4 regions of the Nocardia sp. NPDC059240 genome follow, and region 1 is predicted to be linked to each of the others. Evidence: riboswitches for the same ligand, from Rfam matches in the RefSeq annotation. Region 1 holds a riboswitch; each other region holds the start of a gene.
What was found. A riboswitch is a leader RNA that binds a small molecule or an ion and turns the genes downstream of it on or off. The one in region 1 is predicted to bind S-adenosylmethionine.
Positions count from the first base shown of each region.

Region 2: linked by a shared signal. The riboswitch ahead of ACFXHA_RS24995 (ABC transporter substrate-binding protein) and the one ahead of ACFXHA_RS19265 (rhodanese-like domain-containing protein) in region 1 are both predicted to bind S-adenosylmethionine.
Region 3: linked by a shared signal. The riboswitch ahead of ACFXHA_RS09495 (aminotransferase class V-fold PLP-dependent enzyme) and the one ahead of ACFXHA_RS19265 (rhodanese-like domain-containing protein) in region 1 are both predicted to bind S-adenosylmethionine.
Region 4: linked by a shared signal. The riboswitch ahead of ACFXHA_RS11750 (AfsA-related hotdog domain-containing protein) and the one ahead of ACFXHA_RS19265 (rhodanese-like domain-containing protein) in region 1 are both predicted to bind S-adenosylmethionine.

Region 1 covers NZ_JBHZAC010000005.1:91,223-99,058, forward strand. The annotation lists gene pta (phosphate acetyltransferase) at 1-803, opposite strand, end outside; gene fgd (glucose-6-phosphate dehydrogenase (coenzyme-F420)) at 1,085-2,092, opposite strand; gene ACFXHA_RS19245 (HAD-IIA family hydrolase) at 2,391-3,149, shown strand; gene ACFXHA_RS19250 (MarR family winged helix-turn-helix transcriptional regulator) at 3,151-3,627, opposite strand; gene ACFXHA_RS19255 (DJ-1/PfpI family protein) at 3,624-4,268, opposite strand; gene ACFXHA_RS19260 (O-succinylhomoserine sulfhydrylase) at 4,369-5,583, opposite strand; gene ACFXHA_RS19265 (rhodanese-like domain-containing protein) at 5,580-6,002, opposite strand; SAM riboswitch class IV at 6,017-6,132, opposite strand; gene ACFXHA_RS19270 (hypothetical protein) at 6,195-6,638, opposite strand; gene ACFXHA_RS19275 (FAD-dependent oxidoreductase) at 6,861-7,836, shown strand, end outside.
Region 2 covers NZ_JBHZAC010000006.1:619,115-626,950, reverse strand. The annotation lists gene ACFXHA_RS25015 (MarR family winged helix-turn-helix transcriptional regulator) at 1-116, shown strand, start outside; gene ACFXHA_RS25010 (GNAT family N-acetyltransferase) at 117-965, opposite strand; gene ACFXHA_RS25005 (HAD family hydrolase) at 1,207-1,845, shown strand; gene ACFXHA_RS25000 (LOG family protein) at 1,878-2,354, opposite strand; SAM riboswitch class IV at 2,469-2,586, shown strand; gene ACFXHA_RS24995 (ABC transporter substrate-binding protein) at 2,658-3,815, shown strand; gene ACFXHA_RS24990 (ABC transporter permease) at 3,816-5,705, shown strand; gene ACFXHA_RS24985 (ABC transporter ATP-binding protein) at 5,716-6,564, shown strand; gene ACFXHA_RS24980 (ABC transporter ATP-binding protein) at 6,557-7,306, shown strand; gene ACFXHA_RS24975 (putative FMN-dependent luciferase-like monooxygenase) at 7,303-7,836, shown strand, end outside.
Region 3 covers NZ_JBHZAC010000002.1:821,921-829,756, forward strand. The annotation lists gene ACFXHA_RS09455 (crotonase/enoyl-CoA hydratase family protein) at 1-246, opposite strand, end outside; gene ACFXHA_RS09460 (2-oxo-4-hydroxy-4-carboxy-5-ureidoimidazoline decarboxylase) at 392-712, shown strand; gene ACFXHA_RS09465 (YbaK/EbsC family protein) at 753-1,226, shown strand; gene ACFXHA_RS09470 (flavin reductase family protein) at 1,376-1,840, shown strand; gene ACFXHA_RS09475 (LysE family translocator) at 1,859-2,491, opposite strand; gene ACFXHA_RS09480 (heme oxygenase (biliverdin-producing)) at 2,626-3,285, opposite strand; gene ACFXHA_RS09485 (MarR family winged helix-turn-helix transcriptional regulator) at 3,442-3,891, opposite strand; gene ACFXHA_RS09490 (class I SAM-dependent methyltransferase) at 3,989-4,837, shown strand; SAM riboswitch class IV at 4,902-5,015, shown strand; gene ACFXHA_RS09495 (aminotransferase class V-fold PLP-dependent enzyme) at 5,085-6,398, shown strand; gene ACFXHA_RS09500 (hypothetical protein) at 6,400-6,588, opposite strand; gene ACFXHA_RS09505 (DUF2752 domain-containing protein) at 6,607-7,056, opposite strand; gene ACFXHA_RS09510 (hypothetical protein) at 7,182-7,766, shown strand.
Region 4 covers NZ_JBHZAC010000003.1:306,542-314,377, forward strand. The annotation lists gene ACFXHA_RS11725 (hypothetical protein) at 1-603, opposite strand, end outside; gene ACFXHA_RS11730 (hypothetical protein) at 675-1,331, opposite strand; gene ACFXHA_RS11735 (hypothetical protein) at 1,475-1,873, shown strand; gene ACFXHA_RS11740 (hypothetical protein) at 1,883-2,725, opposite strand; gene ACFXHA_RS11745 (HAD family hydrolase) at 2,719-3,459, opposite strand; gene ACFXHA_RS11750 (AfsA-related hotdog domain-containing protein) at 3,456-4,241, opposite strand; SAM riboswitch class IV at 4,261-4,371, opposite strand; gene ACFXHA_RS11755 (MFS transporter) at 4,473-5,858, opposite strand; gene ACFXHA_RS11760 (FMN-dependent NADH-azoreductase) at 6,112-6,738, opposite strand; gene ACFXHA_RS11765 (hypothetical protein) at 6,834-7,400, opposite strand; gene ACFXHA_RS11770 (serine hydrolase) at 7,566-7,836, shown strand, end outside.

The sequences.
Region 1 (7,836 bases):
ACCAGGGCGAGCAGCACGTCGGAGCGGTCGCCGGGGGTGATCACGGCGACGCCGTCGGTGAGGCGTTCCAGAATGTGCTCGGCGGTCATGCCGCCGACGATCACGTCGAGGGCCTCGCGCTGCATGAGTTCCGGGTCGCCGCTGTAGAGTTCGCCGCCGATCGCGTCGCGCAGCTCCTCCATGGTCGGGGCCTGCAGCAGCGGCACCTCGGGCAGCGCCCAGGACGGTACGGCCGCAACCTTTTTCAGGACCTCGGCGTCGGCCTCGATCTGCTCGGGCTCGCAGCGGTTGGCGATGACGGCCACCAGCTTGGCGTGCTCGGCGTTCAGCTCGCCACGGCACAGCTCGACCAGTTGCCCCAATTCGTCGGAGGTGCGGCCGATTCCGCGCACCACCAGCAGCACGGGCGCGCCGAGGTTGACCGCGATGCGGGCGTTGTAGCGCAGTTCGGAGGGGCTGGCGACATCGGTGTAGTCGGAGCCGACGATGAGCACGGCATCGCACTGCTTGGCGACGGCGTGATAGCGCATCACGATCTCGCTGATCGCGGCGTCCGGATCCTCGTGCACCTGTTCGTAAGTGACGCCGACCGCCTGGTCGTAGTCGACATCGGACGTGGAGTGTTCGAGGAGGAGTTCGAGGATGTAGTCGCGTCCGTTCGCGGATCGGGTGATCGGCCGGAACACGCCCACGCGGGGGGTGGTCGCGGCGAGCGCTTGGAGGACACCGAGCGCCACCGTCGACTTGCCGGTGTCGCCCTCGGGGGACGCGATGTACACACTGGAAACCGGTGTGGCAGCCATGAGCGAAAGCCTACCGACCGTTATTGGCCGATTTCCGCGTCTACCCGGCAACACGTCAAGCGCGTTTGGTTATGCATATTCGCTATTGATTCGTCAAGACCCGTTCTACCGGCCGTTTCCCGCCGAGCTCATGCCTCGACCCGAGCGCGGGAGACTGCAATCACATGACATATGTCCCGCTCGAGGGCCGGTTTTCAGCGAACGGGCGGCACACGGGCAGCGGACTTCGCAAGGGCTGTCCGTCCCCGTGTGCCGCCCGTTCGGGTGTGATCTCCGACCCGTCAGAGGGCGCGCAGGCGCGGGGCCAGATCGCTCTTGAACAGGTCCAGGAAGCGGCGCTGGTCATGCCCCGGCGCGTGGAAGACCAGGTGGTTGAGGCCGGCGTCCAGGTACGGCTTGATCTGCTCGACGGCCTGGTCCGGATCGCTGGCCACGATCCAACGCTTGGCGATCTGCTCGATCGGCAGCGCGTCGGCCGCGGCCTCCATCTCGATCGGGTCGGTGATGGAGTGCTTCTGCTCGGCGGTCAGCGACAGCGGGGCCCAGAAGCGCGTGTTCTCCAGCGCCAGAACGGGATCGGTGTCGTAGGAGATCTTGATCTCGATCATCCGGTCGATATCGTCGACCGTGCGGCCGACCTTCGCCGCGCCCTCGGCGACCGCGGGCATCAGCTTCTCGGTGTAGAGGTCCATGCCCTTGCCCGAGGTGCAGATGAACCCGTCACCGGCGCGACCGGCGTAGCGGGCCACCAGCGGGCCACCAGCCGCGATGTAGACCGGGATGCCGTTCTTGGGCACGTCGTAGATGGAAGCGCCGACGGTCTTGTAGTACTGGCCTTCCCAGTCCACGCGCTCACCGGTCCACAGGGCCCGCATGAGATCCACGGATTCGCGCAGGCGCGCGAAACGTTCCTTGAACTCCGGCCATTCGCCGATGTAGCCGGTAGCGATCTCGTTGAGCGCCTCGCCCGAGCCCACGCCCAGCATGATCCGGTCCGGGTACAGGCAGCCCATGGTCGCGAAGGCCTGCGCGATGACCGCCGGGTTGTAGCGGAAGGTCGGGGTCAGCACCGAGGTGCCGAGCTGGATACGGCTGGTGCGCTCGCCCACCGCGGTCATCCAGGCCAGCGAGAACGGGGCGTGGCCGCCATTGTGCCGCCAGGGCTGGAAATGATCGGAGACGGTCGCGGAGTCGAGGCCGTGCGCCTCCGCCTCCACCGCGAGTTCCACCAGTTCGCGCGGGCCGAACTGTTCCGCGGACGCCTTGTAACCGAGCTTGAGGTCTTTCACCTGGGCACTCCTGTCGCCTTGCTGCGCTTGGGTTGTGCGGGCCAACCTCCCGCCGCCGCCCGCGACGTCGCGCGTCGCAAACGGACTTACCTCGCACCCTAGGTCCAGCGACGGGAGGCGGTGCGGCAGGGGTCACACCCAAGTCCTCGAACCCCGGGTCGGGGGACCGTATTCCTGGGATGAGACCGGTCGGGCAGTTAATCAGAGCAGGAATATATGAGCGTTCGGTCCGGGGATAGCGGAGAATGTGCACGTGACCAACTCGAGCGCAGAACCGATCCTCTCCTACCTGACCGACATGGACGGTGTCCTCGTACACGAGAATCACATGGTTCCCGGAGCCGACAAGTTCCTCGCCGAATTGCGCGACAACGACATTCCGTTCCTGGTCCTCACCAACAACTCGATCTACACCGCGCGCGACCTGCAGGCCCGGCTCAAGCACACCGGCCTCGAGATTCCGGTCGAGTCCATCTGGACCTCCGCGCTGGCGACCGCCACCTTCCTCAACGACCAGCGTCCCGGCGGCACCGCCTACGTGGTCGGCGAATCCGGCCTCACCACCGCGCTGCACGAAATCGGTTACATCCTCACCGATTCCGAACCGGACTACGTGGTGCTCGGCGAAACCCGCACCTACTCTTTCGAAGCCATCACCACCGCCATCCGGCTGGTCGCGGCGGGCGCGCGCTTCATCGCCACCAACCCGGACGCGACCGGACCCTCCCGCGAGGGCATCCTGCCCGCCACCGGCTCGGTCGCAGCCCTCATCACCCAGGCCACCGGCCGCAAGCCGTACTACGTCGGCAAGCCCAACCCGCTGATGATGCGGTCGGCGCTGCGCCGCATCGGCGCGCACTCGCTGTCCACCGTCATGATCGGCGACCGCATGGATACCGACGTCATCGCCGGTCTCGAGGCGGGCATGCGCACCATCCTGGTGACCACCGGCATCTCCACCCCGGCCCTGGTCGAGCAGTTCCCGTACCGCCCGACCACCATCCTGCCGTCGGTCGCGGCCCTGGTCGGCAAGACCAAGGACCCGTTCGCGCCGTAGTTCAGTCCGTCGTGTCGCCCTCGAGTGCGTCGAGGGCGGCCGACAGGGTCGTCAGCGCGTCCACGATCCGAGCCAATTTCTCCCGGCCCACCTGCGCGACAAGCCGTTTCGCGAAGGCCGCATGCTGCGGATCGATCTGCCGCACCGCGCCGTACCCCTCATCGGTGATCGCCACCAGCTTGGCGCGGCGATGCGCCGGATTCGGCCGATACTCGGCGAACCCCTTGTCCACCAGTAGATCCGCCACCCGTTGCACGCTCTGACGCGTGATGCCCATCTCGCGCGCGATACCCGCGACCGGCAGAGGCTCGCGGATCACCGCGCCCAGCACCTGCCACCAGGCCACGGTGATCCCGGCGGGCTTGGCCAATTCCTCGGCGACCGCAAGGAATTGGCCGTTCAACTTGAACGAGGTGACCGCCGCGGTGGCGAAGAGTTGCTGATCGGTGCGAGTCGGCTGCTCGTCGGCGCGAGTCACTGCGCGGCTGCCGCGCGCTGCTGTTCGTACTCGAACAGCTCGTAAAAGCCTGCCGGATCATTGTTTCCGTAGAGCTTGTACCAAGCCTCGAGCACGTGCGGCTCGAAGATGCCGAGCCGGGCGAAGATCGCGCGGGCGAAGTCGACGGGGCGGGTGCCGGTCGCGGTGATCAGATCACCGTCGGTCACCGCGGTCTCCGCTACGTAATGCTCGCCGCCCGAATATCCGCTCATGGACAGGTAACCCGGATCGTTGCTGGTGTGCGGACGCTCGTCGAACAGCCCTTCCTTGGCGAGTCCGAAGGTGGCCCCACAGATGGCGGCGACCGGGACGCCGGCGGTCAGGAATTCTCGCGCCTTGCCCGCGAAGATCGTGATCGGGCTGGCCGGATCGAATTCGGTCGCCAGTCCGGGCAGGATCAGCATCGCGCTGTCGGCGGGCTTCAGATCCGCGAGTGCGATATCGGGCACGATCCGCATGCCACCCATCGATGTGACCGGATCGGTGCTGATCCCAACGGTTTTCACCTGCCAGGTGCCGGGTTCCCGGTGCCAGAGTTCGCGATTGATGTGCGCGGTCGCATGCCCGACCTCCCAGTCCGAGAAGGTGTCGTAGACGGCCATGTGAACTGTTTTCATCATGACAGCATGCTGTCATATTTGACAGCATGCTGTCAATAACTTTGCCCCCGGAAACGACAAATGGCCGGAACCCGCTGGGTTCCGGCCATTTCGGTATTCGTCAGCTCAGGGCGTGGTCCAGGTCGCCCAGCAGGTCTTCGACATCTTCGAGGCCGATGGAGATGCGCACGACCCCGTCCGTGATGCCCACGGCCGCACGGCCTTCCGGACCCATCGCGCGATGCGTGGTGGTGGCCGGGTGGGTGATCAGGGTCTTGGCGTCACCGAGGTTGTTGGAGATATCGATGATGCGCAACCGGTTGAGCACCTCGAAAGCGCGCTTCTTGGCCTCGTTCTCGGGAGCCTTCAGCTCGAAGGTGATCACCGTGCCGCCGCCCGACATCTGCCGCTTGGCCAGCTCGTACTGCGGGTGCGAGGACAGGAAGGGGTACTTCACCCACGCCACGGCCGGGTGGTCCTCCAGGAACTGCGCGATCTTCAGCGCCGAATCCACCGACTGACGCAGCCGCAGCGGCATGGTCTCGAGGCCCTTGAGCAGCGTCCAGGCATTGAACGGGCTCAGCGCCGGACCGGTGTGGCGCATCAGGTTCTTGACCGGACCGTCGATGTAGTCCTGCGGTCCAAGGATCGCGCCGCCGAGCACCCGGCCCTGGCCGTCGATGTGCTTGGTGCCCGAGTAGACGGTGATGTCCGCGCCCAGATCGAAACCGCGCTGCAACAGCGGGGTGGCGAAAACGTTGTCCAGCACCACCTTCGCGCCCGCCGCGTGCGCGAGATCGGAGACCGCGCGCACATCGGTGAGGGTCTGCATCGGATTCGAAGGGGTCTCGAAGAAGACGGCCGTGGTCGGCACCGACAGCGCCTGCTCCCACTGGTCCAGATCCTCACCGTCGACGAAGACGGTCTCCACGCCCCAGCGCGGCAGGATCTCGTTGGCCACCACGAAGCAGGAGCCGAACAGGCTGCGCGCCGCGACCAGGCGGTCGCCGGCGGCCACCAGCGCGCCCAGCGCGGTGAACACCGCGGACATGCCCGAGGCGGTCGCGAAACAGGCTTCCGCGCCGTCGATCAGGCGCAGCCGCTCCTCGAACATGGCGACCGTCGGGTTGCCGTAGCGGGAGTAGACGAAGTGCTCGATATCGCCGGTGAAGGACGCTTCCGCGGCCTCGGCGCTCTCGTAGACGAAACCCGAATTGAGGAACAGCGCCTCGGAGGTCTCGTCGAAGCCGGAACGCCGGGTGCCGCCGCGCACGGCCTGCGTGGCCGGGCCGACGCCCTCGGGGAGCGGCTTTTCGAAGGAACCGCCGGTGATCATGACTGCCTCCACGGGAGTCCGTCGGCGCGCCAGCCGGTGCTGCCGCGATGACCCTGGCCGTCCAGTGCACCCTCGAACCCGTCGACCACATTGAAGGACGGGGAGATGCCGACGGTGGTGGCCGCGGTGGCCGCGCCGATGGAGCGCTGGCCCGAGCGGCAGATGAACAGCACCGGGGCGTCCGAATCCTGCGGGCGCGCCGCAAGAGCCTGCCGCAACTGGTCCACGAACCGCGCATTGGGCGCGCCGGTGGCGTCCACCCATTCGATCAGCGCGGTCGGCCGGCCGATGCCATTGGTGTCGGGCACCCCGACGAAACGCCACTCCGCTTCGGTGCGGACATCCACCAGCACCGCATCCGGATTGTCGCGCAACAACTCCCACGCCTGCTTCGGCGTGATGTCACCCGCGTAGTTCACCTGTACCTCCTGTGAATCCGCACTTGCCGCACCGCTGCTCGGTGCGTGGCCAGGTCGTCACCCGGAGCACCCCACCGCGGAGGAGGGTTGCCGATCAGCGAGCCGGGGCTTGACGCTGATACTCATGACCTGGGATGAGAGTGCCGAAAAACCGGCACTCGTGTCAAACGGTTCGCCGGACTTCGGACCTTGTCACGAACTGCAGACCAACCAGCGGGAATTCTCTTTGGTGAAGTGCCAGGTGGAGGTGGTCTGGGCGCCACCGGCGCTGAAACTGACCTGCGCCGTGGCCTTGTCGCCGTCGATGACGGGGTCCTTCAGCGCGTCGAAGCTGATCGGGCCGCCGGTCTCGACGGCAATCTTGAGCGGCGAGTTGTTCTCGTCGAATCCCTTGCAGGCCAAGCTCGGTTCGTACTTGCCGTTGTCGCTGCGGTACTTGATGAAGTTGCCCGCGGGTGCGGAAAGCCGATCGGTATCTGTGACATTCTTCTCAACCGGCGAGACCAGGGTGGCGATCACGATGCCCAGGATCACGAACGCGATGAGACCGGCCGCGACCAGGAATGGCCACATGCTCCGCGTCTCGTTCTGATCGAACTGGACCGGATCCTCGACTGTCTCCTCCGCGTCGCTCATGGGTAGATCATGCCTGGTCGGTGCGAGGGACCTCGAATGCCATCGCATAGAATCAGCAGAATTTCCCGCCCGAGGCGCGGGAATAGCAGGACAACGCAGCAACGCTGCAGCGTCGGGGGCCGATGATGGCACCTGAAGTCCGGGCGTCAACTTAGCCTAAGCTAAGAACGACGGCTAAGTTTTGACGGCAAGTTGGTTTCGACCCAAAGGGTGCGCGGAAAAATGACCGAACAGAGTGCAGCGACCCGCCCGCTACGCATTGCGATCGTGGGCGCAGGACCGGCCGGTATCTATGCCGCCGATGCCTTGATGAAGTCCGACGCACCCACCGGGTTCGACGGGGTCAGCATCGACCTCTACGAGCGCATGCCCGCGCCCTTCGGTCTCATCCGCTACGGCGTCGCCCCCGATCACCCGCGCATCAAGGGCATCATCACCGCGCTGCACAAGGTCCTCGACAAGGACCAGGTCCGTCTGCTCGGCAATATCGACTACGGCGTCGACATCACCCTCGAGGACCTGCGGCAGTTCTACGACGCGGTCATCTTCTCCACCGGCGCCAATGCCGACCGCGCCCTGGAGGTTCCGGGCATCGACCTCGACGGCTCCTTCGGCGCCGCGGACTTCGTGTCCTGGTACGACGGACACCCGGACGTGCCGCGCACCTGGCCGCTGGACGCGCAGAAGGTCGCCGTGCTCGGCGTCGGCAACGTCGCCCTGGACGTGGCGCGCGTGCTGGCCAAGACCGGTGACGAACTGCTGCCGACCGAGATCCCGCCGAACGTCTACGAGGGCCTGCTGGCCAACCAGGCGCTGGAAGTGCACGTCTTCGGTCGCCGCGGTCCCGCCCAGGCCAAGTTCACCCCCCTGGAACTGCGCGAACTCGACCACTCGCCGACCATCGAGGTCATCGTCGATCCTGAGGACATCGACTACGACGAGGGCTCCGAAGCCGCGCGCCGCCACTCCAAGCAGGTCGACATGATCTGCAATACGTTGGAGCAGTGGGCCATTCGCGATGTCGGCAACCGCCCGCACAAGCTGTTCCTGCACTTCTTCGAGAACCCCTCGGAGATCCTCGGCGCGGACGGCAAGGTTGTGGGCCTGCGCACCGAGCGCACCCAGCTCGACGGCACCGGAAACTGCAAGGGCACCGGCGAATTCAAGGACTGGGACATCCAGGCCGTGTATCGCGCGG
Region 2 (7,836 bases), on a different contig from region 1:
TGGTGAGCAAGGGCGTGCAGACCGCCGTCGACACCGACGTCCAGCTCTTCGGCGCTGACGGGGACAAGCTGCGGGAGCAGCTGAAACCCATTGCCGCCCACCGACTGCCGGACTGATCAGCCCTTCACCAGGATGGCGCGGGTGTAGAGCAGAGCGAAGCCCTGACGCTGGACATTCTGCTGGGATTTCGAACCGGGCTGGGTGGTGACGACCGCGATATCGCAGCCCGCCGCCGTCGCCTCGGCCAGCCGGACCGACAACAGGGACGACTGCACGCCGTGTCGCCGATGCGCGGGATCGGTTGCCGCACCGGTGAGTTGGGCGACACCCTGCGACATGCGCATGCTGGCCCCGCCCGCGACCGCACCGTCGCGCCGGGCGAGATAGCGCTGCACCCCGGCCGCGCCGATCAGATCGCGCATGGCATTGGCGATGATCTCCGGCGGAAACTCCTCGTGCGAGGCGACACCCTGGGTGTCGGGATGCGCGAAACCGTCGGCGACCACATCCAGCCAGGCATCGAATTCGCCCTCACCACTGTGCTGTACGTCGACGCCGTCGGCGACGACCGCCGCGCGCTCGCCGCCGAGTTCGATACCGAGCACGTTCTCGAACGACACCAGTCGATAACCGCGCTCGGTGAGCAGTTCACCCACCCCCGGGTCGCCCAGCTGCGACACTTCGGCCTGCACCGCGGTCTTCCGCTCCGCGAACAGCTGCTCGATCTGCTCGAGCTCGGCCACCATCGGGACCCCGGCGAAGCCCAGCCCGGCCACCTTGTTGAGCGGCGAACCCTCCTCGGCGAAGGCGGCCACCCCGCCCGCGACCGGAATCACGAACCCGGCCGTAGCGCCGAGCCGCGCCGCCGCGGCCCCACCGCCCTTGCTGATCAACTCCGCCTCGACCCGCTCGATGCGCGCCGCCAGCTCCGTCCCGCAGAAAAATGTGCCCTGGTCACCAGCCATGCCCGCCAGCCTAATTCGCGCGGCCGCGAGATCGCCTTCGCTTTTCGGCGCGGCCGCCGATGAACACCGGCCGCGATCGCTGTCGTCACGATCGCCGAGCTGAACGTGCGCCGCCGGGTATCGGCGCGCCGACGTTGGACGAGCCCGCACGCGCCGGCGGTGATAGCCCGCGGCGGTAGGGCTGTGGGGGAAGCGGGTCGGTGGTGCCGGGCGGGGAATCGGCGGGCCGTAGGGTCGGGGGGTGGCTTTTGATCGTGCGACCGGACCGGCGGGCGGCCTCGTGGTGGGGTTCGACCTGGATATGACGCTGATCGATTCGCGGCCGGGGATCGCGGCGGTGTGGGATGCGGTGGCCGCGAAAACCGGCGTGCCGATCGACTCCGAGCTGGTGGTGTCGCGGCTCGGGCCGCCGCTGGCGGATGAGGCGGCGCAATGGTTTCCCGAGCACGAGGTGCCGGGGATCGTGGCCATGTACCGGGAGTTCTACCCGGACCTGGCGGTACAACCCTCGGAGAACCTGCCCGGTGTCGTCGACGCTCTCGCGGCCGTGCACCAGGCGGGCGGGCGGGTACTGGTGATCACGGCCAAGAACGAACCGCACGCGCAGCTGCACCTGGATCACCTCGGCCTCGAGGTGGATGAGCTGGTCGGCGGGGCGTGGGCGGAGGAGAAGGGGGAGGTGCTGCGGGAGCGCGGGGCCTCGATCTATGTGGGGGACCACCTCGGGGATGTGCGCGCGGCCAAGGTGGCCGACGCTGTCTCGGTGGCCGTGACCACCGGCCCCTATGCGGCCGAAGAGCTGTCGGCAGCCGGGGCCGATGTGGTGCTTGATGACCTCACCGAGTTCCCGGCGTGGCTGGCCGGCCACCTGGGCGGATAGAACGCGCCGGAATGACGAGGTGGAGGCGACGGCTACAGCGGGGGCGCGAGGGCGAGGGTGACCGCGTGGGCGGGGTCTAGGGCAGGGAGGGTGGCGTCGACGGGTTTGCCTTCGGCGTCGTGGATTCGCCAGCCGTGGAGGGAGATGACGCGGGTGGCGCGGTGGTTGGCGAGGGCCAGTTCGGAGAGGGTGCCCCAGGAGCCGCCGATGATGATGACGGCGTCGGCGGAGGCGATGAGGATGGCGTTTCGGGCTTCGCCCATGTTCGTGTAGAGGACTGCGGAGAGGCCGGGGCAGGCTGTGGCGCGGTCGGTGTCGGGGCGGATGCCGATGACGAGTCCGCCTGCGCGGGAAGCGCCTTCGGTGACGGCGGCCATGACGCCGGTGCCGCCGCCGCAGAGGACCGTCGCACCCGCGGTGGCGAGGAGGCGGCCTACTTCGCGGGCGGCCGCGGCGTCGCGAGGGGTGCAGTCGCGGGGGCCGCAGACGGCTATTTGCAGTGGTGGCAAGGGTTTTCCTGTCGTCGGTGTGCCGCGGTGGTCGTTCGGGGAGACGGGGTTGTTGGCATCAGGCTGATTCGAATCCTGTCGTCTTCCCGGTGGACACGGCTACCTTTTGCCCACGGTCACGAGTATCAGCATGTTCGAGCCCCGGCTCGCTGATCGGCAACCCTCGCTTGGCGGTGGGGTGCCCCGGGTGACGACCAGGTGGTGTCGTTCGCGGGCATCGCAAGCGCTAACAGGCCGTGCGTGGCAGTCACGGTCGTGTCCCCATGCCCGGTTGGCGAGCCGGCGCGGAGTGTAGAGGTTGCAATGAGCAGGTACTGGTCCCGTGGTTTCGGCCGGGTGGCGGTGGGTGTCGCGGCGGCGGCTCTGGTGGCGGGACTGGCCTCGGCCTGCTCCAACGACTCATCCGGAAGTAGCTCGGACACCGTGTATTTCGGCGTTTCGGGTCCGAAGACGGGTGGCTCTGCCGAATACGGGCGGCTCTGGCAGCAGGGTTTCGATCTGGCGTTGGACGAGATCAATGCCAATGGCGGGATCAATGGCAAGAAGGTCGCGCTGAAATGGGAGGATTCGCAGTCGGATCCGAAGCAGACCGTGCCGATCGCGACCAAGTTCGTGGGCGATCAGTCGATCATCGCCGAGCTGGGTGACTTCTCCTCGCCGGCCTCCATCGCGGCCTCGCCGGTGTACAACCGCGGCAAGCTGGTGCAGTACGGCTTCACCAATTCCTCGGTCGATTTCACCAAGGGCGGCGACTATTCGTGGAGCCCGTCCATCACGTTGGATGTGTTCCAGGAGCGCAATGCCGAATGGGTGAAGTCGAAGGCCAAGAAGGTTTCGGTGGTCTACCTCGAAACCGACTGGGGCAAGCAGGCTTTCCAGTTCTTCCAGCAGTTCGCCAAGGAGAAGGGCATCGAGATCGCCTACTCTTCCTCGATTCTGCCGGACTCGCAGGACTTCCGGCCGGTGCTGATCAAGGGCCGCGACGCCAACCCGGACGCGTTCGTGCACCTGGGTTACGGTCCGGACGGCGCGCTGGTCGTCAAGCAGCTGCGTGATGTCGGGTTCAACGGCCAGTTCTTCGGCGGCCAGAACACCCCGCAGTTCATCGATCTGGCGGGCAAGGCGGCCGAGGGCGACATCGTGAACGGCGTGTTCACCCCGTCGGATCCGAGCCCGAAGATCCAGAGCTTCACCACCAAGTTCAAGGCCAAGTTCAACACCGATCCGGGTGACTTCAATGTCTACGCCTACGACGCGCTCAACACCCTGGTGAAGGCGGCCAAGTTCGGCGGCGCGACTCGGGAGGGCGTGCTGAAGGGGCTGCGCGAGGTCAAAGACTTCGACGGAATCGGCCTGGGCACCTTCGCCTTCGATCAGCAGACGCGGCGGCCGAGCGGGGTGAAGCCGATCGAGCTGATCCTGCAGAACGGCAAGTTCCTGCCGGTCGGAAGCAATAAGTAGATGTTCGACACGCTTATCGCGGGTCTGGTCCACGGCAATGCGTACGCGCTCATCGCCGTGGGCATCACCCTGATCTTCGGGGTCAGCAATGTCATCAACTTCGCGCACGGCTCGATCTTCGCGTTCGGGTCGGTGCTGGGCTGGTGGCTGATCGCCCAGCACGGGCTGGCCTGGTGGGCCGCGCTGGCCGTGGTGGTCGTCGCGACCGCGCTGGTCGGCATCGCCATCGACGTGCTGGCGGTGCGGCCGCTGCGCCGCGCCCCGGCCATTGCCGCGCTGCTGGCGACGGTGGCGGTCGGGCTGATCATCGAGAACGTGGTCGCCCTGGTGTTCGGGCCGGATACCCGGCCGTTCCCACAGGTGTTGCCCACCAACAATATTCGGGTGGGCGGGGTGCGATTGGGCACCTCGGACGTGGTCATGTTCGCCATCACCCTGACGGTGATGGCCGGGCTGTGGGCGTTCCTGCGCTACAGCCGCCACGGCCTGGCCATCCGCGCCACCGCGCAGGATCCCGATGCCGCCGCGCAGATGGGGATCGGCGTGGGGCGGGTGCAGTCGCTGGCCTTCGCCATCGCGTCCGGATTGGGCGGGCTGGCAGGCATTTTCGTCGGCCTCTACAACTCGAATATCTCCCCGACCTCCGGCGGCATCGTCGGCATGACCGGGTTCGTGGCCGCCACCATCGGCGGGCTGGGTTCGATTCCGGGCGCGGTGGTGGGCGGTTTCGTGCTGGGGCTGGTGGAGGCGTTCGGCATCTACTGGTTCGGGGACGGGTACCGCGATCTCATCACCTTCGGGCTGCTGGTGATCTTCCTCGTGTTGCGGCCGGGCGGGCTGCTCGCACGGCCGCCCGCCATCGAATCCGAGCCCATGACCGGCACCTTCCTCGGGGCGGGCCGGGAACTGCGGGTGCGTTGGTGGCATGCGTTGATCGCGCTCGGTATTGCGGGCGTGGGAATTCCGTTGGTGGCCAACGACTACGGCATTTCGGTGGGCACTCAGATCCTGGCGTACGCGATCATCGCCGTCTCCATGACGCTGGTGGCGGGGTCGGCGGGACAGCTGGCCATCGGTCAGGCCGGGCCGATCGCCATCGGCGCGTATACCTCTGCGGTGCTTACGGTTTCGCACGGGTGGGCGTTTCTGCCCGCCATCATCGCGGCGGGAATCGTTGCCGCCGTAGTGTCCTCGGCGCTGGCCGCGCCGCTGTGGCGGCTGGGCGGCCACTATGTGGCCATCGCGACCCTGGGCATCGGCATCGTGACGGTGGCGATCATCCGCAACTGGGAGTCGGTGACGCGCGGCAGTTACGGCATCTTCGGGATTCCGGCACCGAAGATATTCGGCTACGAATTCACCACGCACACCGACATTTTCCGGCTGGAGCTGGTGGTGCTGGCGATCGCAATCGCGGTGATCGTCGGGGTGCAGCGGTCCCGGTTGGGGATCGCCATCCGGGCGATCGGCGCGGACGAGGTGGCGGCGCGGTCGGCGGGTGTGCCGGTGCGCGACTACAAGGCGCTGGCCTTCGCGGTCGCGGCGTTCTTCTCCGGGATCGGCGGTGCGTTGCTGGCGCACCAGTACTCCTACATCGACCCGACCGTATTCAACCTGCCGATGTCGCTGCTGGTGGTGACCATTCTGGTGCTCGGCGGTACCGCCTCACCGTACGGCGCGGTGCTGGGCGCGGCCGTGCTGATCGGGGTTCCGGAGGTGCTGCGGCTCGCCCCGTCGTGGCGAATCGTGTTGTACGGGTTGGTATTGCTGCTGGTGGTGCGGTTCCGGCCGCAGGGAATTCTGGTGAGGAGGGAGCGTGTCCGTGACAACGAACGCAGTGCCGATAACGAACGCAGTGCCGGCAACGAGCTCGAACCAGCCACCGCCTGAAGGTGAGGCGGTGCTGCGGGTTACCGGACTGCGGCGCGCCTTCGGTGGCGTGCAGGCCGTGGACGGCGTCGAATTCTCCATCGCGCCCGGGGAGTTCGTGTCGATCATCGGCCCGAACGGATCCGGCAAGTCGACCACGGTCAATCTGATATCCGGGGTGCTGAAGCCTGATTCGGGTGAAGTGCTGGTGCGCGGCAAGCGTATTCGTCCCGGGCGGCCGGAGGCCGCCGCCGAGGCGGGTATCGCGCGCACGTTCCAGAACGGCCGGGTCTTCGGCAATATGACCGTGCGCGAGAACGTGGACGTGGGTTTGCAGACCACGTTGCGCGCCTCCCGGCCCTTGCGGTCGCTGGCGAATATCCCGGTGCTGCGCTGGATTTCGCTGCTGGCCGAGCTGGGGGTGGCGCTCGTGCCGACTCCGGCCGCCCGTGCCGAGCGGCGCGAGTCGGCGGCCCGTATCGACGCGCAGCTGGCCCGCTTTCCCGAACGCCTGGTGCCGCGCGCGGACAATCCGACCTACACGCTGTCCTACGCCAATCGTCGCCGCACCGAGATCGCCCGCGCCCTGGCCCTGGAACCCGACCTGCTGCTGCTGGACGAGCCCGCGGCGGGCATGAACCAGACCGAGACCGTCGAAATCGGTAGGCAACTGGCCGAATTGAAGGCGCAGGGCCAGACCGTGCTGCTGGTCGAGCACAAGATGGACCTGGTCCACGACCTCTCGGACCGGGTACTGGTGCTCGATGAGGGCCGCATCATCGCGCAGGGCACCCCGGACGAGGTGCTCGCGGATCCGCGCGTCATCGAGGCGTACCTCGGGCGCAGCCGGGCGGGCGGAAAGGTGGAGGCGGATGTCTGATTTCGACGAGAACGCCACGCCGATCCTCGAATTCGAGCAGGTGGTGGTGCACTACGGGTCGTCGCGGGCATTGGACGAGGTGTCGCTGAAGGTGCGGCCCGGTGAGATCGTCTCACTGCTCGGCGGTAATGCCTCCGGCAAGTCGACCACCATGAAAACCGCGCTCGGACTGTTGAAGCCGACCTCCGGCACGGTCCGCATCGACGGTGCCGACGTCACCGGCACCTCCGCGTCGGCGCGCATTCGAGCCGGTCTGGCCTCGGTGCCGGAAGCGCGGCGGGTGTTCCCGGCCATGACCGTGGAGGAGAACCTCTTCGTCGGCGGCTACATCCGCAAGGAGCGGCGCTCGGTGCTGGCGGCCCGCGCGGCCGAACTGTTCGAGCACTTCCCGCGGCTGGCCGAACGCCGCACCCAGCGGGCGGGCACGCTCTCGGGCGGCGAACAGCAGATGCTGGCCTTCGGCCGGGCGCTGATGAGCAAACCTCGCCTGATCTGCATGGACGAGCCCACCATGGGATTGTCGCCACTGTTCGTGGATCGGGTGCTGGACGAGATCGCCCGGCTCAATCGGGAGCTGGGCCTGGCCATCCTGATCGTGGAACAGCAGGCGGAACTGGCGCTGAGCATCGCGCACACCGCCAATGTGCTGCGCAGCGGCAAGATCGTGCTGCACGGCCCGGCCGCCGAGCTGGTCGGCGACCCGGCGGTACGTGACGCCTACCTCGGAAAGGTGACGATATGACCCCGCAACGCCTCGGATTCTTCACCCGCCTGGTCCGTACCGACGCGGGTGAGGACGCGGCCACCGTGTACCGGGAGGCGCTCGAGCAGATCGAGCTGGCCGAACGGCTCGGTTACGACACCGCTTGGGTGGCGCAGCATCACCTGGATCCGCGCGAGGGCGGACTGCCGTCCCCGTTCGTCTTCCTCGCGCACGCGGCGGCCCGCTTCCCGCGCATTCGCTTCGGAACCGCCATCGTCACGCTGGCGCTGGAGGATCCGATCCGGGTCGCCGAGGACGCGGCCGTGCTGGACACATTGTCGAGCGGGCGCCTCGAACTCGGGTTCGGCGCGGGCGGGTCGCGGCATGCCTTCGAACTGTTCGAGCTGGGCGGCGCGGATCGGCAGCAGGTGTACGCCGACAAGCTGGCGAAAGTGACTGCGGCACTGCATGGTGCGTCCTTGGTCGATGACCGCGGTCTGAACCCGCCCGCACCGGGCCTGCGAAATCGCCTGTGGCAAGCGACCTTCTCCGCCGGTGGCGCGGAGCGG
Region 3 (7,836 bases), on a different contig from region 1:
CTTGTCGGCCAGCAGCGGACCGAACAGCGGGCTCATGGCCGGCAGGTCCAGGCCGTAGGAGAAGTGCTTGCCGGAGCCGGTGAGCACGATGGCCCGGACGTCCGGGTCGGCGTCGAGTTCGCCGAAGATGATCGGCAGCTCACGCCAGAAGTCGGGGCCCATGGCATTGCCCTTGCCGGGACCGGTGAGTGTCACCTGCGCGATGTGGTCCTTGCTTTCGACTTCGAAAGCCTTCCATTCGGTCATCGGTCCAGCGTATCGGGGGTCCGGGAGCTCCGGCGGGCCGGTGTAAATCCTGTGCTAAATCTGCTGCGTCCCAGTGCCTTACGCCCCCTTGCGGACGCACGATTATCGAGTCCGCACAATCAGCGCTTCCCGTTTGTGAGGCATGATGTCGATACATCACGGAATCGGCCTCGACCGGTTCAATTCCCTCTCGCGCGCCCGCGCCATCCACGCCCTGTACGAATGCTGCTGCAATGTCACCTGGGCACAGAAGATCGCCGACGGCCGCCCCTACCCGGGTCATGCCGCATTGCAGACCGCCGGCGAGGCGGAACTGCACGCGCTCTCCGCGGTGGACCTGGACCGGGTGTTCGATTCCTGTGTGCACGAGCAGGTTTCGGAGCACACGCTCGACGAGCTGAAACCGGTGGTCCGCGAGCGCATCCGCGCGTTGCTGGGACCGGAGGAGGGCTACCCCGACTACTGATCCCCGGCACATCCACCGCAATCGCTCTACCCTGGTTGCCATGCGCAGGTCGCTGCCACCCGTCGCGTCGAAGGTTTCCGACACCTTGATCGCACGCGGCCATCACGGGGTGATCATCACTCAGCCCAGTCCCACCCATACCGCGCAGGAAGCCGCCGAGGCCCTCGGCGTGACCGTCGGGGCGATCACCAAATCGCTGGTCTTCCTGCTCGACGACGATCCCGTCCTGCTGCTGGTCTCCGGCTCGCACCAGGTGCACCTCGACCGCACCGGGGAGCGACTCGAGGGCACGCTCAGCCGCGCACCCGCGGCTATGGTCCGCGAGGTGACCGGGCAACCCATCGGCGGGGTCGCCCCACTCGGGCATCCCACCAATCTGCCCACCTTCATCGACAATGCGCTGGCGGCGCATCGGGAGCTGTGGGCGGCGGGCGGGCATCCGAACACGGTGTTCCGCACGACCTTCGGGGAGCTGGTGCGAATCACCGCGGGGCTGGCCATCGACGTGGATTGAGCCCGAGCGTGAGCGATTTCTTACAGCGTGGAATAACCGGGCGGTCGACCACGTAGTTTCGTGACGTGAGCGATTCCAAGACGCCCGGCACCGAGCTACACGTGCCCGACGATCTGAGCGGCATTACCGCGCAGCAGTATCGCGCCGCGATGCGGCACTATCCGGCGGGCGTCACCATCGTCACCCTGAACTCCGAGAACGGTCCGGTCGGTTTCACCGCCACCTCGTTCGCCTCGCTGTCGGCGCAGCCACCGCTCATCTCGTTCAATATCGCCGAGACCTCCTCGAGCATCGAGGCCATGCTGCGGGCGGAATCCGTGGTCGTGCACTTCCTGGGCGAGCATCAGAAGCATCTGGCCCAGCGCTTCAGCCGCTCCGCCGAGGAACGCTTCACCGACCGGTCGCTATGGGCCACGCTCGGCACCGGCGAACCGGTCCTGCACGGCACCCCGATCTGGGTCCGCGCGACCGTGCATCAACTGCTCCCCATCGGCGACCACACGCTGGTCATCGGCCTGGTCACCCAGGTGCACGACAACACCGAGGACTCCCCCGCGGTCGGCCCGCTGGTGTACTACAACGGCGTCTACCACCGCGCCGAGATCGCCGACTGACCCGCTGCCGGCTCCGAGCTAGGTCGCGGCCGAGGCCGCCGTCCCCAGGCCCAGCGCCGCCAGGATCGCCGCACTGGCCTGCTCCAGCCCGGCCCGGACCTTCGGCCGCTTCAACAGCGCCACCGCCCGCGCGGCCGCCACCGCCAGCAGCACCATCTCGATTGCGGCGACACTGGATTCGATCGCGCCGAGGGTGAGCGTGTTCAGAAATGTCACGTGGGTCAGGAACTGCGGCAGCACCGCGAGATAGAACAACCCCACCTTCGGATTGAAGATGCACGACAGCAATCCCGCAGCGAATGCCGAGTGCATGCTCACCGGTTTCCCTTGCGGCACCGGCTCATCCGCCGCCTCGGTCGCCTGCCCACGCCGATGCGCGAGCAGCGCCCGAATCCCCAAGTACAGCAGGTAGATCCCGCCGATCACCTTCAGCGTCCGATACGCGGTCGCGGACTGCTCCAGCAACGCCGCCACCCCCGCGGCCACGACGGTCGCCCACACGATCCCGCCGAACGCCGACCCCACCGCCGCCGCGATCCCCGGTCGCGATCCCGCCATCGAAAATCGCAGCACCAGAAAGGTATCCGGCCCCGGCGTGAGCGCCAGCAGCACGCACAACCCGACGAAACTCAGCAGCAGCGGAAAACTCATACCCACCATGGCAACTCACCACCCGCCCGAGCACAAGAGCCGCCGACCTCGCCCCCGACGAACGCGGCCGACCGCAGACGAGGCCGCCGACCCTGCTGGATTACAGGATCAACGGCCTCGCTCGTTGCGAGTCCTCAGTTCCGCGCGCTGAATTCCGCTCCGAGTTCACTGAAAAGGTTGGTGTTCATGGTGAAAGCGAGCCGAGCCTCGTCAAGGGTGCGCTCGACCTCGGCGCCCTCGAGGGGCAGCTGATCCAGCGCCTGGCGGTAATCACGCTTGAACGCGGCCGGATTGCCGATGCCGTCGAACACGTAGAACCGCACGCCGTCGCCCTTCTTGGGCAGGTTCCACAGCTTCTCGGCGGTATCACGAATGACCTGGCCACCGGAGAGATCACCCAGGTAGCGGGTGTAGTGGTGCACGACGTACCCGGCAGGCCACTCGCTCGCGCACTCGTCGATGCGGGCGGCGTAGGCGGCGGTGGAGGGCAGCGGGGTCAGCTCATCGCGCCAGTTCTCGCCACCGAGGTGGGCCAGATCGGCCTCGATGGAGGCCAGCCGCGCCAGTTCGGGCTTGACGAACGGACCCGCGACGGCATCGGAAGCCAGTGCCTCGGAATGCTTTTCGAGGGCTTCGTAAACGAACCAGAGCTGCGAGGTGTACCGGTAGAACGCCTCCACCCCGAGCCGCCCGGCGAACAGGTCGCTCATGAACGTGGAGTGTTCCGCCTCGTTGTGCTGCTGCTCGGTCGCGGTGCGAATGAGCGTCGAGAACGGGGTGCTGGTCTCCAACATGGTCGAGGCTCCTCGTGATCAACTCCGGGGGCACCCCACTTTGGCTACCCTAACTTCCCTTCGACCATACGCTTCAGCAACGATCTCGCGATTCGAACTTTGCGGCCCACCCACTCCAACTTTCGGACGATTTTTCCGATACGGTCGTGCCGTCGATCACACCTTTTTGGGCCGGTCGAGCATGTCGTGGGCGGCCTCCCGCAGCGCGATGGTGGCCCGCGTGAAGTAGTCGAAGAGCACCTCGAGCTGCTCGGGCTCGTAGTCGGCGAACATCTCCGCCAACCGGTCCCGCGGCGGGGCCACCACCGCTTCGATCCGGCCGTCCGAATCCGGAATCGACTCGACCAGCACCTTGCGACGGTCCGTGGCATCCGGCACCCGCCGGACGAATCCGCCCTGTTCCAGCCGGTCGATGAGCCGGGTGACCGCACCGGTCGACAGTCCGGTCCGCGACGCGAGTTCGCCCGCGGTCAGCGATCCGGCCAGGGCGATGAGGTTCAGCGCGAAGAAGTCGGTGGCCCCCAAGCCGAGCGCGGACGCGGCGGCCTGGGCGATGACGGCCTGCGCAGTGACGTATTCGCGGTACGGCCCTTCGAGCCGATCCATTGACGGTTGTGGGTGGGAGGACTTAGATTTATCTGCGTTCATGCAACTACTTCCTCCACTCAGATACTTTGCCGGTGCAGGAAAGGATAGCGCGACCATGCCGAATACCGCCGCTGACACATCCCTGATCCCGATTCTCATCGCCGCGGCCGAGGACCTCGAGCCCGCCGAAAAGCGCTTTCTGACAGACGAACTCGCGATGCGCATGCTGCCCGCGGGCCTGCGGCCGCTGGTGCGGCTCCCGGCCGGGCGGCGGCTGTTGCGCGCGGTCATGAACCGCGAGGGAGTCGGCGCGTGGGAGAGTCTCGCCTGCCGCAAACGATATTTCGACGACCGGACCGTGGCCGCGATCGCCGAGGGCATCGAGGCGGTCGTGGTGCTCGGTGCGGGACTCGACACCAAGGCGCTGCGCTTGGCCGCACCCGCCGGAATTCCCGCCTTCGAAGTGGATCTGCCGATCAATATTGCCCAGAAGCGCAAGCGGATTCCGCTGCCCGACAGCGTGACCCAGGTGCCGATCGACTTCGAGACCGACGATCTCGCCACCGTATTGATCGAGCACGGATACCGATTCGACGCGCGGACTCTCTTCCTCTGGGAAGGGGTTACGCAATACCTGACCGAACCCGCTGTCCGAGCGACTCTTTCAGTTCTCGGCAAGGCAGCGACCGGTAGCGAGCTCATCTTCAGCTATGTCCGGCAAGACTTTCTGGACGGCACCAACCTTCAGGGCTGCGCTCCCACCTACCGCAGATTCGTTGCGCGACAGCCGCTCTGGCATTTCGGCCTGCAACCGGATCAGGTCTCGGCACTACTGGCGGATTACGGTTGGCACGAGATCGAGCAGGCGGGCGGACCGGAGCACACCGCGAGCTATCTGACTCCGATCGGGCGCGAGATCCGAGTGCCCGACCTCGAGCGGTGCGTATCGGCGCGCAAATCGTGACGGCGGACGCCCGGACCGGGAGGGGTTGACAAGTCCGCGCGGCATCTGCCAGTGTCTCCAATCAGGTCATGAGTACCAGCACTAAGCCCTGGCTAGCTGGTCGGCAACCCTCCTCCGCGGTGGGGTGCTCCAGGTGACGACCGGGCCGCCGCCCGACCGGGCGCGGCAAGCGCGGACTCTCGATCACTTGCCCTCTTGAAGGGGATACAGCTCGATCGTGTGTCCATGAATCCGATGGGATTTCGTGATGACCGCATTCGCCGACCAGACCTGTGCCCCCCTCGCCACCGTGTCCGGCTGTGATCTCCAGGTGCCGCTCGTACAGGGCGGCACCATCGGCTACGCCAACTTCGACTACGCCGCCAGCGCTCCCGCGCTGAAGCAGGTCACCGATCGCGTCGCCGAGCTACTGCCGTTCTATGCCAGCGTGCACCGGGGCGCGGGCTACGCCTCCCGGGTCTCCACCGACTGCTACGAGTCGGCCCGCGGCTCGGTCGCCCGCTTCCTGAACGCGGCCGACGACCAGGTCGTCGTCTTCACCCGCAACACCACCGACTCGCTGAACCTGCTGGCCTCCTGTGTGCCCGGCGACACCGTGGTACTGGATGTCGAGCATCACGCCAACTTCCTGCCCTGGACCCGGCACGGCCGCCGGGTGGTGGCCGTCGCCGACACCATCGAGGAGACCATTCAGCGCGTCGTCGCCGAGCTGTGCTCGAAACCCGCTGCGCTGCTGGCGGTTACCGGTGCCTCCAATGTGACCGGCGAACTGCTGCCGCTGGAGCGGCTGGCCTGGATCGCCCACCAGTGCGGCACCCGCATCCTGGTCGACGCGGCCCAGCTGGCCCCGCACCGCCGCATCGATCTGCAGACCGCCGGCATCGACTACCTGGCCTTCTCCGGCCACAAGGCGTACGCACCGTTCGGCGCGGGCGTGCTGGTCGGCCGCCGCGACTGGCTCGACAAGGCCGAGCCGTACCTGGCCGGTGGCGGCGCGGTGCGCTCGGTGACCACCGACGGCGTCGAGTGGGCCCCGGCCCCGCAGCGTCACGAGGCCGGTTCCCCGAACGTGCTGGGCGTGGCCGCCCTGGCCGCCGCCTGCGACGCCCTCGCCGATCTGGACGAGACCACCGTCATCGAGCACGAGCAGTACCTCACCCACCGCCTGCGCTACGGCCTGAAAACCGTTCCGGGCGTGAACTTCCTGCGTATCTGGCGTGACAGCACCGACGCCGTCGGCATCGTCGCCTTCACCGTCGACGGCTTCGAGCCCGGCCAGGTGGCCGCCTACCTCTCGGCCGAGCACGGCATCGGCGTCCGCGACGGCCGCTTCTGCGCGCACCCGCTGCTGGCCCGCCTCGGCGTGGACGCGGCCCTGCGCGCCAGCATCGGCCTCGGCACCACCGCCGCCGACGTGGACCGCCTCATCGACGCCATCTCCACCCTGGTCGAAAACGGCCCCGCCTGGAATTACGGCCGCACCGAAGGACATTGGAACCCGGTCCCCGAAACCCGCCCGTTCGGCAACTCGGCCGACGGCGCGGCCCCCTGCGGCTTCTGAACTACGGCACGAGATAGCGGGCCGCGAGGTCTTCGATGACCGGATCGTCATCGGCCACGGCGTCCAGCAGTTCGAGGTCCTCGCGGACCGAGAGCTGCCGGGCATCGTCCAGATCCGCATCTATCGGCCCGTCCTCGGCGAGTTGCCGGACCAGCTTCTCCCGCACACGCTCCCGCAGCGAATCGCTCATACGCAGAGCATGCCCCGACTAAACGGGTGCGATCCAGCTTCCCCACGGTGTGTTCCGCACAACGGTGAACACGATCAGAAATGCCAGTGCCACCCACAATGCCGGTTTGGGCAGTACCTGCGGTAGCCGCGGCGGCATCGGCTTACCCCGCCACCCCGCCACCAGCCAGGTCACCCACCAAGCCGTGAATCCCAGTGTCAGCGGCAGCAGCAGCAGATTGCTGTGGATGGCATCGAGCACATGCCCCTCGGTGAGATTGTGCAGCCCGCGCAGCCCGCCGCACCCGGGACACCACCACCCGGTGAGCTCATAGAAGGGGCAGTACCCGTACGCCCCACTCACGTGCGGATCCCGGAAATGCAGCAACGCCAGCCCGCCGGCCACCGCCCCGCCCGCCAACAGCGGCGCCCCGAGGCCGAGCCACCGCGAACGCGCGGGCGATTGGGTCACTGCTGCCGTGGTATCCACGACCACCAACGGTAGCCGCACCGGCCCCCACCTGCCAGGTCGCACTGAACTTCGCACCCCACCCGGCCAAGCGCGCTTGGGTATGCTGCCCCGGCCATCGTTTTCGAGTCGGGGGAATTCCACTCATGCCACAAAACCAAGGCGGCAACAAGATTCGCGGCATTCTGGCCGCGGTCGGAGCCGTCGCAGTTCTTATTCTCATCCGGGTCGGGGTCCGGCTGATCGACGGTGTCTTCGGCATCATCGGCCTGCTGGTCTTCATCCTCATCTGCGTGGGCGCCTATTTCGCGCTCAAGAAGAGGGGGCAATCCACGACCACCGCGTCGAGTTTCGCTCCCGCCTATACCCAGGCCCCGAGCCCCTACGACCACCAGAACACTCCCGCCCAGGGTTATCCGGCACCGTCCGGGTACCTCCCGCCACCCGCGGGCGCACCGAACCAGGGATATCCGCCGCCTCCGAGTGGTCCGGGCTACCCGGCCCCGCAGCCGGGCTATCCCGCACCGGGCGGACAGTTCGCTCCCCAGGGTCCGGCTCAGGGCTACGCCCCCGCACCGCAGGGTTATCCCACCCGGGCGAACGGGCCCGCGCCGCAGCCGAATCAGGCCGGCCCGCACGGCTATCCGACGCAGCCGAGCGGATATCAGCAGCAGGGCTACCAGCCGGGTTACTCGCAGACGCCGCCGAACTACCCACCGCAGCAGCGGTAAGTCGTTCCGACTGCATTGTTTTCGCGGTCCGCGTCGTGTTGGTCTCGACGCGGACCGCTGTCGTTCTCTG
Region 4 (7,836 bases), on a different contig from region 1:
ACCCAGCAGGACATCACGCTCGACCGGGTCGAGCGGATGCTTCAGCCACAGCCGAGTGCCCAGGATCGGAACCGGCAGCGCCTGCCCGGCCCGATCCCACCAGAACGTTTCGTTGTAGAGATCGCTGACGATCCGCCGCACAGTCCACCCGCCGACCGTGCGCACCACGTCGAGACGGGCGTTCTCCTCACCCATGCGGTCGAGCACAATCATGCGGAACAGCTCGGGGGTGCGGGGTTCCTCGGGGTCGGGCACGAAGTGGAAAAGCGTTCCCGCCGTGGACCCTACGGCCGTCGAGGTGTCCGCGCGCTGGATGGTGCCGATGGCGGTACCGTCGCCCCGGCTCAGCACGGTCGGGGCGGCATCGCGCGACTCCACCCACACCACGGAGCCGTCGGCGTAGGTGATGCGATGCTTGCCCGCGCCACCGTTCTTGAACCCGAAGAGGATGGCCGTCTTGGCCCCGAACGCGTTTCCGGCCCCCTGTACCCCGACGGCGAGCGGATCACCGGGCCCGGCGTTGAACGTGATCTTCAAGGCGTTGCTCGCCTTGTGAACGACCCGGCCCTCGATCATCGTCGAGCCGTCCTGCGGCGCTGACATCGTTCGATGGTAGGCCCGCCGCAGCTGGTCCGAGGGGGTTTCGGCGGGCCACGCCGGAGGCGACGCGCCGCCTAGCCGTTCGGGAAGCCGACCTTGGCCAGTGCCGTGGTCCAGTCGGTGGCGATGGCCACCTGGGCGTCGACGAGGGCGACCTTGCCGCTGCAGATCAGGGTGTGCAGCTTGTTCTCGACGCCGTCCTTCGGATTGTTGGGTCCGGCGCCGGCCTGGTGGCCGGGTGACGGCGGTTCGACCCAGATATTGCGGGGATCGTTGGGGTCGCCGCCGATCTCCAGGGAGATGAGGTGGTCGTACTCGGCGTCGTGGGGGTCGCCGGTGTAGTCGTAGGACTTGATGTTGGCGGCCTTCTCGGTATTGGTGACCGAGCTGCTGGGCCGAATCGTGGCCGTGTAACCGGATTTACAGATGGTCTCGGCCAGATTCGCCGCTGTCACTTTGGGATTGGTGGCACCGGGGGTGCAGGCCGGGTCCGGCAGTGGCTCACCGGCGGCGGTCTTGCGGTAGTGGCAGCTGCCGGGCGCGGGCTGCGCGGCCGCGGTGTAGCTGGACTGCGGACCGGGACCGACCGGTATGGTCCCTTCCTTCTCCTTGGCCGCAGGCTGCGGAACCGCCTGTGCGGGAGCATTGGCGGGCTTGGCCGCCTCCTTGGAACATCCCGCGATCAATCCCACGACCAGCAGAGCTATCGCAAGCCCTTTGTGCGCCTTCATAACTTCCCCTGCTCGAGCCGGACAGCAGCCTAATTGTGCGTTACCACTTGGCGATCGGCTACCCGCACCGACGACACACCGGGAGGAAACGCGGAAAACGACACCCACCCGGCCAATACAGACCGACCAGTTATGCTGCAGCGATGGCAGCAGATCCGACCGGTAAGTCCGGAGTACGCACCCGCGCTCTCGCCCTCGGTGGCCTGCTGCTCGGTACCGGCACCTTGCATTTCGTCATCCCGAAGTTCTTCGACGGGTTGATCCCGCCCGAGCTGCCGGGCGAACCCCGCACCTACACCCAGGTTTCGGGCGTGGCCGAACTGACCGCGGGCACGCTGCTGCTGGTCCCCCGCACCCGCAGCCTCGGCGCGCGCCTCGCGGTGCTCATCTTCCTCGCCGTCTTCCCGGGCAACCTGCAGATGCTGCGCGTCTGGTGGCCCAGCGATATGCCGATGGTCATGAAACTCGGTGCCGTGCTGCGGCTTCCGCTGCAGATTCCGATGGTGACCACCGCGCGCAGGGTGTACCGCGACGCGCGGTGATCGACCGGTTCAGTCCCGGGTCACGAACTCGTCGAAGACCGGGTCGGGCAGTTTGAGCTGGGCGTGAATATCACCGCCCAGCCCGAAATGTCCTATCGCGCCGCCGTAGTTCTGCTGATAGCTCTGCCAGAGCACCACCACGCTGATGATCCGGTTCGCTCCCGGTAACGCCGGATCCGGGAACGGGTTGGGCAGCACGGCCCGGTAGGTCGCCGTCCCGTCCGCATCGGTGATGAAGACATTCGGGACACCCAGCGGCCCGGGCCGGGTCGGTGCGTCCCGGTCCAAGTCCTTGGCACGCAAGGACATCACCGTGTAGAGCGAGTCCGGGATGAGCCCGCTGAACTCGAACCGGAACTCACCGTGGCGAGCCTCCTCGTCGACCGTCACCTCCAGGGTGCCGCGTGCCTTCAGCCACTCCCCCAGCGTCACCGCCGTGGTGAGCTTGCGCCCGTCCTCCGGTCGGATATCCGGAATCGGTGTCTCGTGGAACGGGTAGCTCGGCCGCCGCACCGTATCGGCGTCCGGCCGCTGGTCGGGGGCGAACACCATCGGATAGTTGTTGGCGGGCAAGGGCAGTGGCAGCGTGTGCAGCACGCTCCCGGCGTCCGCGTCCGGCAGTTCCTCGGGCAGTTCCCGCACGATCGTGTACGCCGCCAGGTCACCGAACTTCGGTACGGCGGTGTCGGCGGCGACGATGGCCCGCCCCCACCGCCGGGTGACCGTCCCGTCCGGACCCGGCACGGTGAGGTAGCCGACGACGATGAAATTGCCGTCAGCGTCCAGGACTTCGCTCGGCGGATACAGCGGCCCCTGCGTGGTCGGGGTCAGGTCGTAACTCTTGCTCACCATACGGACAGTGCTTCCTGCTCGGAGAGAAGGCGACCCGGATCGTCGACGCTGTCGCCGACCCGATCGCCGAGATGAATCCACCCGGTGCTGCCACCACGGTCTGCAGAAGCATGCGCGGTGAGGACCGCGTCGTCACCGCGAAAACCCGGGTGCCCCACGGCTTGTAGGAACGGCAGATCGCTGGCGTGATCGCCGTAGCCGTAACTGTGCTCGCGGGCGATCCCGTGCTCACGCAGGTATTCGGCCACGGCGGCGGCCTTGGCATGGCCGATCATGGGCCGCCACACCTCGCCGGTCAGCACGCCCTGCTCGTCGACCACCGGGGTGGTGGCGATGACCTGGTCGGCCCCGAGCGCCGCCGCCACGGGCGCAATGGCCGCCGGGAACGATCCCGACAGCAGCACCGTGGCATGTCCCGAATCGCGGTGTGCGCGCAGTGTTTCCACCGCCTCGGCGTAGTAGCCGCCGCCTCCCGCACCGAACTGCGCGAACCAGCGTCGCCCGGCCTCGGCCAGCGCATCGGCCCGTGCCCCGCGGTAGGCCCGGTAGTAGTGCCGGTTGACCTCCTCCCGTGGTGTCCCGGCCGCGGCCCGCTGTTTGATCTCGTCGCTCAGTCGCGCGTATTCGCTGCCATCGTCACCGTTCTCGGCCAGCCAGAAGCGTTGGAAGGCGAACATGCTCTTGACGGTGATGAGGGTTTCGTCGACGTCGAAGAACGCCGCGCCGGCGGTCATGCCACTTCCAGGTAGGCCGCGATCGCCTTGGCCGCCTTGTGCCGTTCGATCTGGGAGATGCGCTCATTGGGCAGTGCGGCATAGGTGATGCGGGTGGTGGCGACGCTGCGGTCGAGCTGGCGCACATCGACCTCGATGGCGAACTCCAGCTTGGCCGGATCGGTGACCGAGATCGGAGTGAGCACCGCGTGCAGCGTGGCGGGCAGGGGAAACAGGAAGGACTTGAACTCCAATTCGATGCTGTTCCACACGATATAGAAGTGCTGTTCGGGCCAGCGGCGGCCGTACTCGAGTTCGAACGCGCCGAGGAACAGCTGCCGCACCGCCTCCACGATCACGATGCCCTGCACGTGTTCGCCGGTCTGATGGTCGAGCAGCAGTTCATTGTCGCCGTGGATGCGCAGGTCCGCCCGGAACTCGGTATCGGACTCGCGAATCAGATTGGCCAGCAGCACATTCGAGTGCTGATACTTGTGCACCTGGTGGCGCGGGGCCGGTTCGTCGACCGGTCCGCTGACCCGCAGTCCGGCCGGGGCGTGCACCAGCGCCACATGCTCGACATAGTCGAGATCGTGGCGCGTGACCCCCTGGCCGAGCCGCACGGTCAGCGGCCGGTCCGACTCCCGCCACCGGCCGCCCCGTAGCGCGGCCACCAGCCCCGACACCGTGAAGGCCCGGTCGTCCGCGGCGATGCCCCGGAAGCGGTCGGCCACCAGCAGCACCTCGCCGACGGCCACCTCCTCCGCCACCGCGGACACCGAATCGAGCTGGGCTACAGACATTTTCCCTCCGAGAGCAAACGCAAGACGCTTATGGCGACGCTCGCCGCCATCCGGTCGTCACCCGGAGCACCCCGCCGCCGTGGAGGGTTGCCGCCCAGCCAGCCGGGGCTTGACACTGGAACTCATGACCGTGATCGAAAAGTTATGCGGCCCAGGGAATTTCAGAAACAGTTTCAACCACACCGATCGAAACCCGGACACGAAGGACGCCGCTGTCCCCCGCGCTCCGATTCACTCCGCGGCAGCCACGCCCACGCGCGTCGAGGCGGCAGCCAGTGCCGCGCCCACCGCCGCCAGCACCGCGATGGCTAGCGCGACGGCCGAATAGCCGTGGTGGGCCACCAGATTGGCGATCTGCGGGCCCGCACTGGCCCCGACGAACAGGGCGAAGGTGTACAACGCCGTGGCGGTGCCCCGCGCCGCCCCCGCATGCACCGCGATCGCCTGCACCGCCGTCGGAGCCGCCACCGCGATCGCCGTGACGAATACGAACAGCCACACCGCAACCCAGACGCCGCCGAACGGCACCGCCGTGATCGCCGCCGCGCCCGCCGCGATCGCCAGAGCGACGATCAAGCGGATGGCCGGGGCGATAACGCCCAGCCGCCCGGCCAGCAACGGCACCGCCACCATGGCCGGAATCGCACTGGCGCGCAGCGCAAGCAGGGCAGCATTGCCGGACCCCACCCCCTCCGGCGGAGCGAGCTGAACACCGGTATAGATCCCCACGAACGAACCCAGAATGGCCAGGCAGCTCAGATAGAGCAACGCCAGCCGGGCCTGCCCCAGCAGAATCCCGAAAGGCGCGAAGACACTACGCACCCCGCCGACCGGCGCAGCATCCGGTACCGGCACCGCGACCGACACTGCCGACGGCGCGACCTCCGCCGCCTCGGGCACTGCCTCCGCGACCTCGACGGCCACCGGCATGCCGTCCGCCGACTCCGCACCTACCGCCGATGCCGACCTCGGTCCGGCCTCCGGTGCCCCATCCTTCGGAGCAACCCGTAATGGCGGTGGCACGGCCGCCGGCGTGGCGGCCGGCGCCTCCAGCACCACGTGGAGCAGCGCCGCCGACAGTGCGAAAGCGATTGCGCCCGCGATGAAGATCGCGTGCCAGCCGAGTGCGTTGCCGATGAGCTGGGCCAGGACCTGTGCCACCACTCCCGCTCCGAGGAAGGAGCTGGTCAGGCAGGTGAGGGCGAAGATCCTGCGCTGCGGGGCAATTCGCTCGGACAGGTAGGCGAAGGCGGCGGGGGCGAAGAAGGAAGCGGTGAGCCCCTGCAGGATTCGCGCCGACAGCCCACTCACCAATCCGGGTGCGAGCGCCACCAGCAGTGAGCTCACCACCGTCGCCAACAGCCCGCCGACAATGACCGGCCGCCGCCCCCACCGGTCCGACAGCGGCCCCGTTACCAGGAATCCCGCCCCGTAGGCGAGCCCGAACGCGGTGGTTGTCCAGGTGGCCGCAGACTTGGACGTATCCCAGTCCACCGCAAGCCGATTCAGCACCGGCAACACCGCATACAGCTGCCCGACCACCAGAATCCCGACCGCACACACGGCCGCAACCGTGCGCCCGGTCGGTGCCCATTCCGACTCGGCGGTACCGCGCACCGCGAGAGATCCATCGACCGCGGGGGCTACATCCACCTCCAGAGATACGCCCGCCGCTGCCGGTATGTCCGCCGCAGTAGATACGTCGACCTCGGAAGCCCCTTCCCCCTCTGGAGATACGTCCGCCCCGAAAGGTACGTCCACTGCCGCAGATACGTCCGCCTCGGGAGATACGTCCGCGGCGGAGGTTGTGTCGGCCTCGGGCACCGAATCTGTTTCGAGGGCTGTGTCCGTGCCGGACGGGCGGTTCGGGTCAGTAGTCGGCGGCGAGGTCACGGGCACGCTCCTGGGCGGCGATGAATCCCGCTTCCGGGTTGTCGGTGAGCACGGTGGGTGCGAACCGGATTTCGGCAATGTCCTTGATGCCGACGAAGTTCAGCCAGTCGGCGACGAAGGGGGTGGCGAAGTCGGAGCCGAATTCCACTGGGACGCCGGGCTGGTGGACGCCGCTGGTGTAGACGGTGACCGCGCGTTTGTCGGTGAGCAGGCCCGAGTAGCCGGTCTGGGGGTCGAAGTTGAACGCCCAGCCGGGCTGGGTGATGATGTCGACCCACTGTTTGAAGATGTAGGGCACGCCCGCGTTCCAGATCGGGATGTTGAGGACGTAGAGATCCGCGGCCGCGAAGCGGTCGAATACGGTGCGCGCCAACTCCCAGGCGGCGAGCTGCGGGGGCGTCTGGTCACGACCGGTGAACAGCGCGAGCTTGGCTTCGGCGGCGTGCGTGCCGAAGTCGGGCAGTTCGGCGTCGAACAGGTCGAGGGTGTCGACGGTGAGTTCCGGATCGCGAGCGGCCAGCCCGTCGATGAAGGTCTGGGCCAGCGCCCGGGACTGGCTGTGCGCACCGCGCGCCGAGGCATTGACATGCAGCAGGGTGGTCATCGAATTCCTTTCGTGGACAACGAAGTCCACGTCTATCAAGATCCACCCACCCGGCACGACGGTTACGTGCGCGCTGATCCGAAGCCCGGCTGCGTTCAGGCCAGGATGAAGCTGAGCTGCAGGGCGTAACCTCCGCCCTGGCGCATCCACGAGTACCCGAACCAGACGCCCGGGGTGACCTCACGGATTTCGTCGTAGAGCTGCGGGACCGGTGACGGCGCGTAGTCGAGGACCCAGGCCGGGCCGCCGTCCACCACCGAGGGCCCGGTGAAGACATTCGCTTGGAACCCCTCGATCCCGGCGGCGGTGAGACGGTTGAACAGATACCCGCCCCCGGGGTTCGTGTAGAAGTCCTTGCCGATCCAGAACAGCGGCGCCCACGACTGCATGTCCCGCGGCGAGGCCACCCAGCCGTCCTTCGACCCGATCGGGACATCACCGCGCGGGGCGTCGCGGTAGATCGCGTCCTGCTGCGCCGGGCTGCATCTGAAGCGCAAAGAGTCCACTGTTGCTGATGTGTTGTTGGAGAACAAGACACAGCCGCCGCCGTAGTCCGCGTCGGCGTGAGCGAGCGCCGGAACGGCCAGCGATAACACCCCCAGACCGAGGATGGCGAGGCTTTTTATCAGGGCATTTCGGAAGAACTCACGCCTTGTACCCATCACTGTCTCCATCGGGATAAGTCCCGACCCACCAGTGATCTTAGTTCGCGCCAAATTAGCTGATCAGAACCGATTCCGAACCGAGACCAGATCGGTTCGCAGTTAACAGGAAATTGACAGGCTTCAACTGGAAATGTCTCGAGGTTCGTGTCGATGTAATGGACTATGACCTCGATTCAGGCCCGCACACCGCACGCTCGGTGGACTTGGATCGCGGCCGGCAGTTTCGTCGCCGTGATCTCGTTGGCAGCATTCAGCGCCCCGCGCGCATTCGCCACTTCTCGTGACCAGATAGGTCAAGACCAGGTACCGGAGACCCCGCCGCCGGGAACGACGCTCGTCGTTCCGCACCCGATCGCGGTGACCGCGATCGCGCAGCAGATGCAGGCGGCCATCCAGGCCGCCTCGCCGGGCACCAGCGTGGGCATCGACGTGG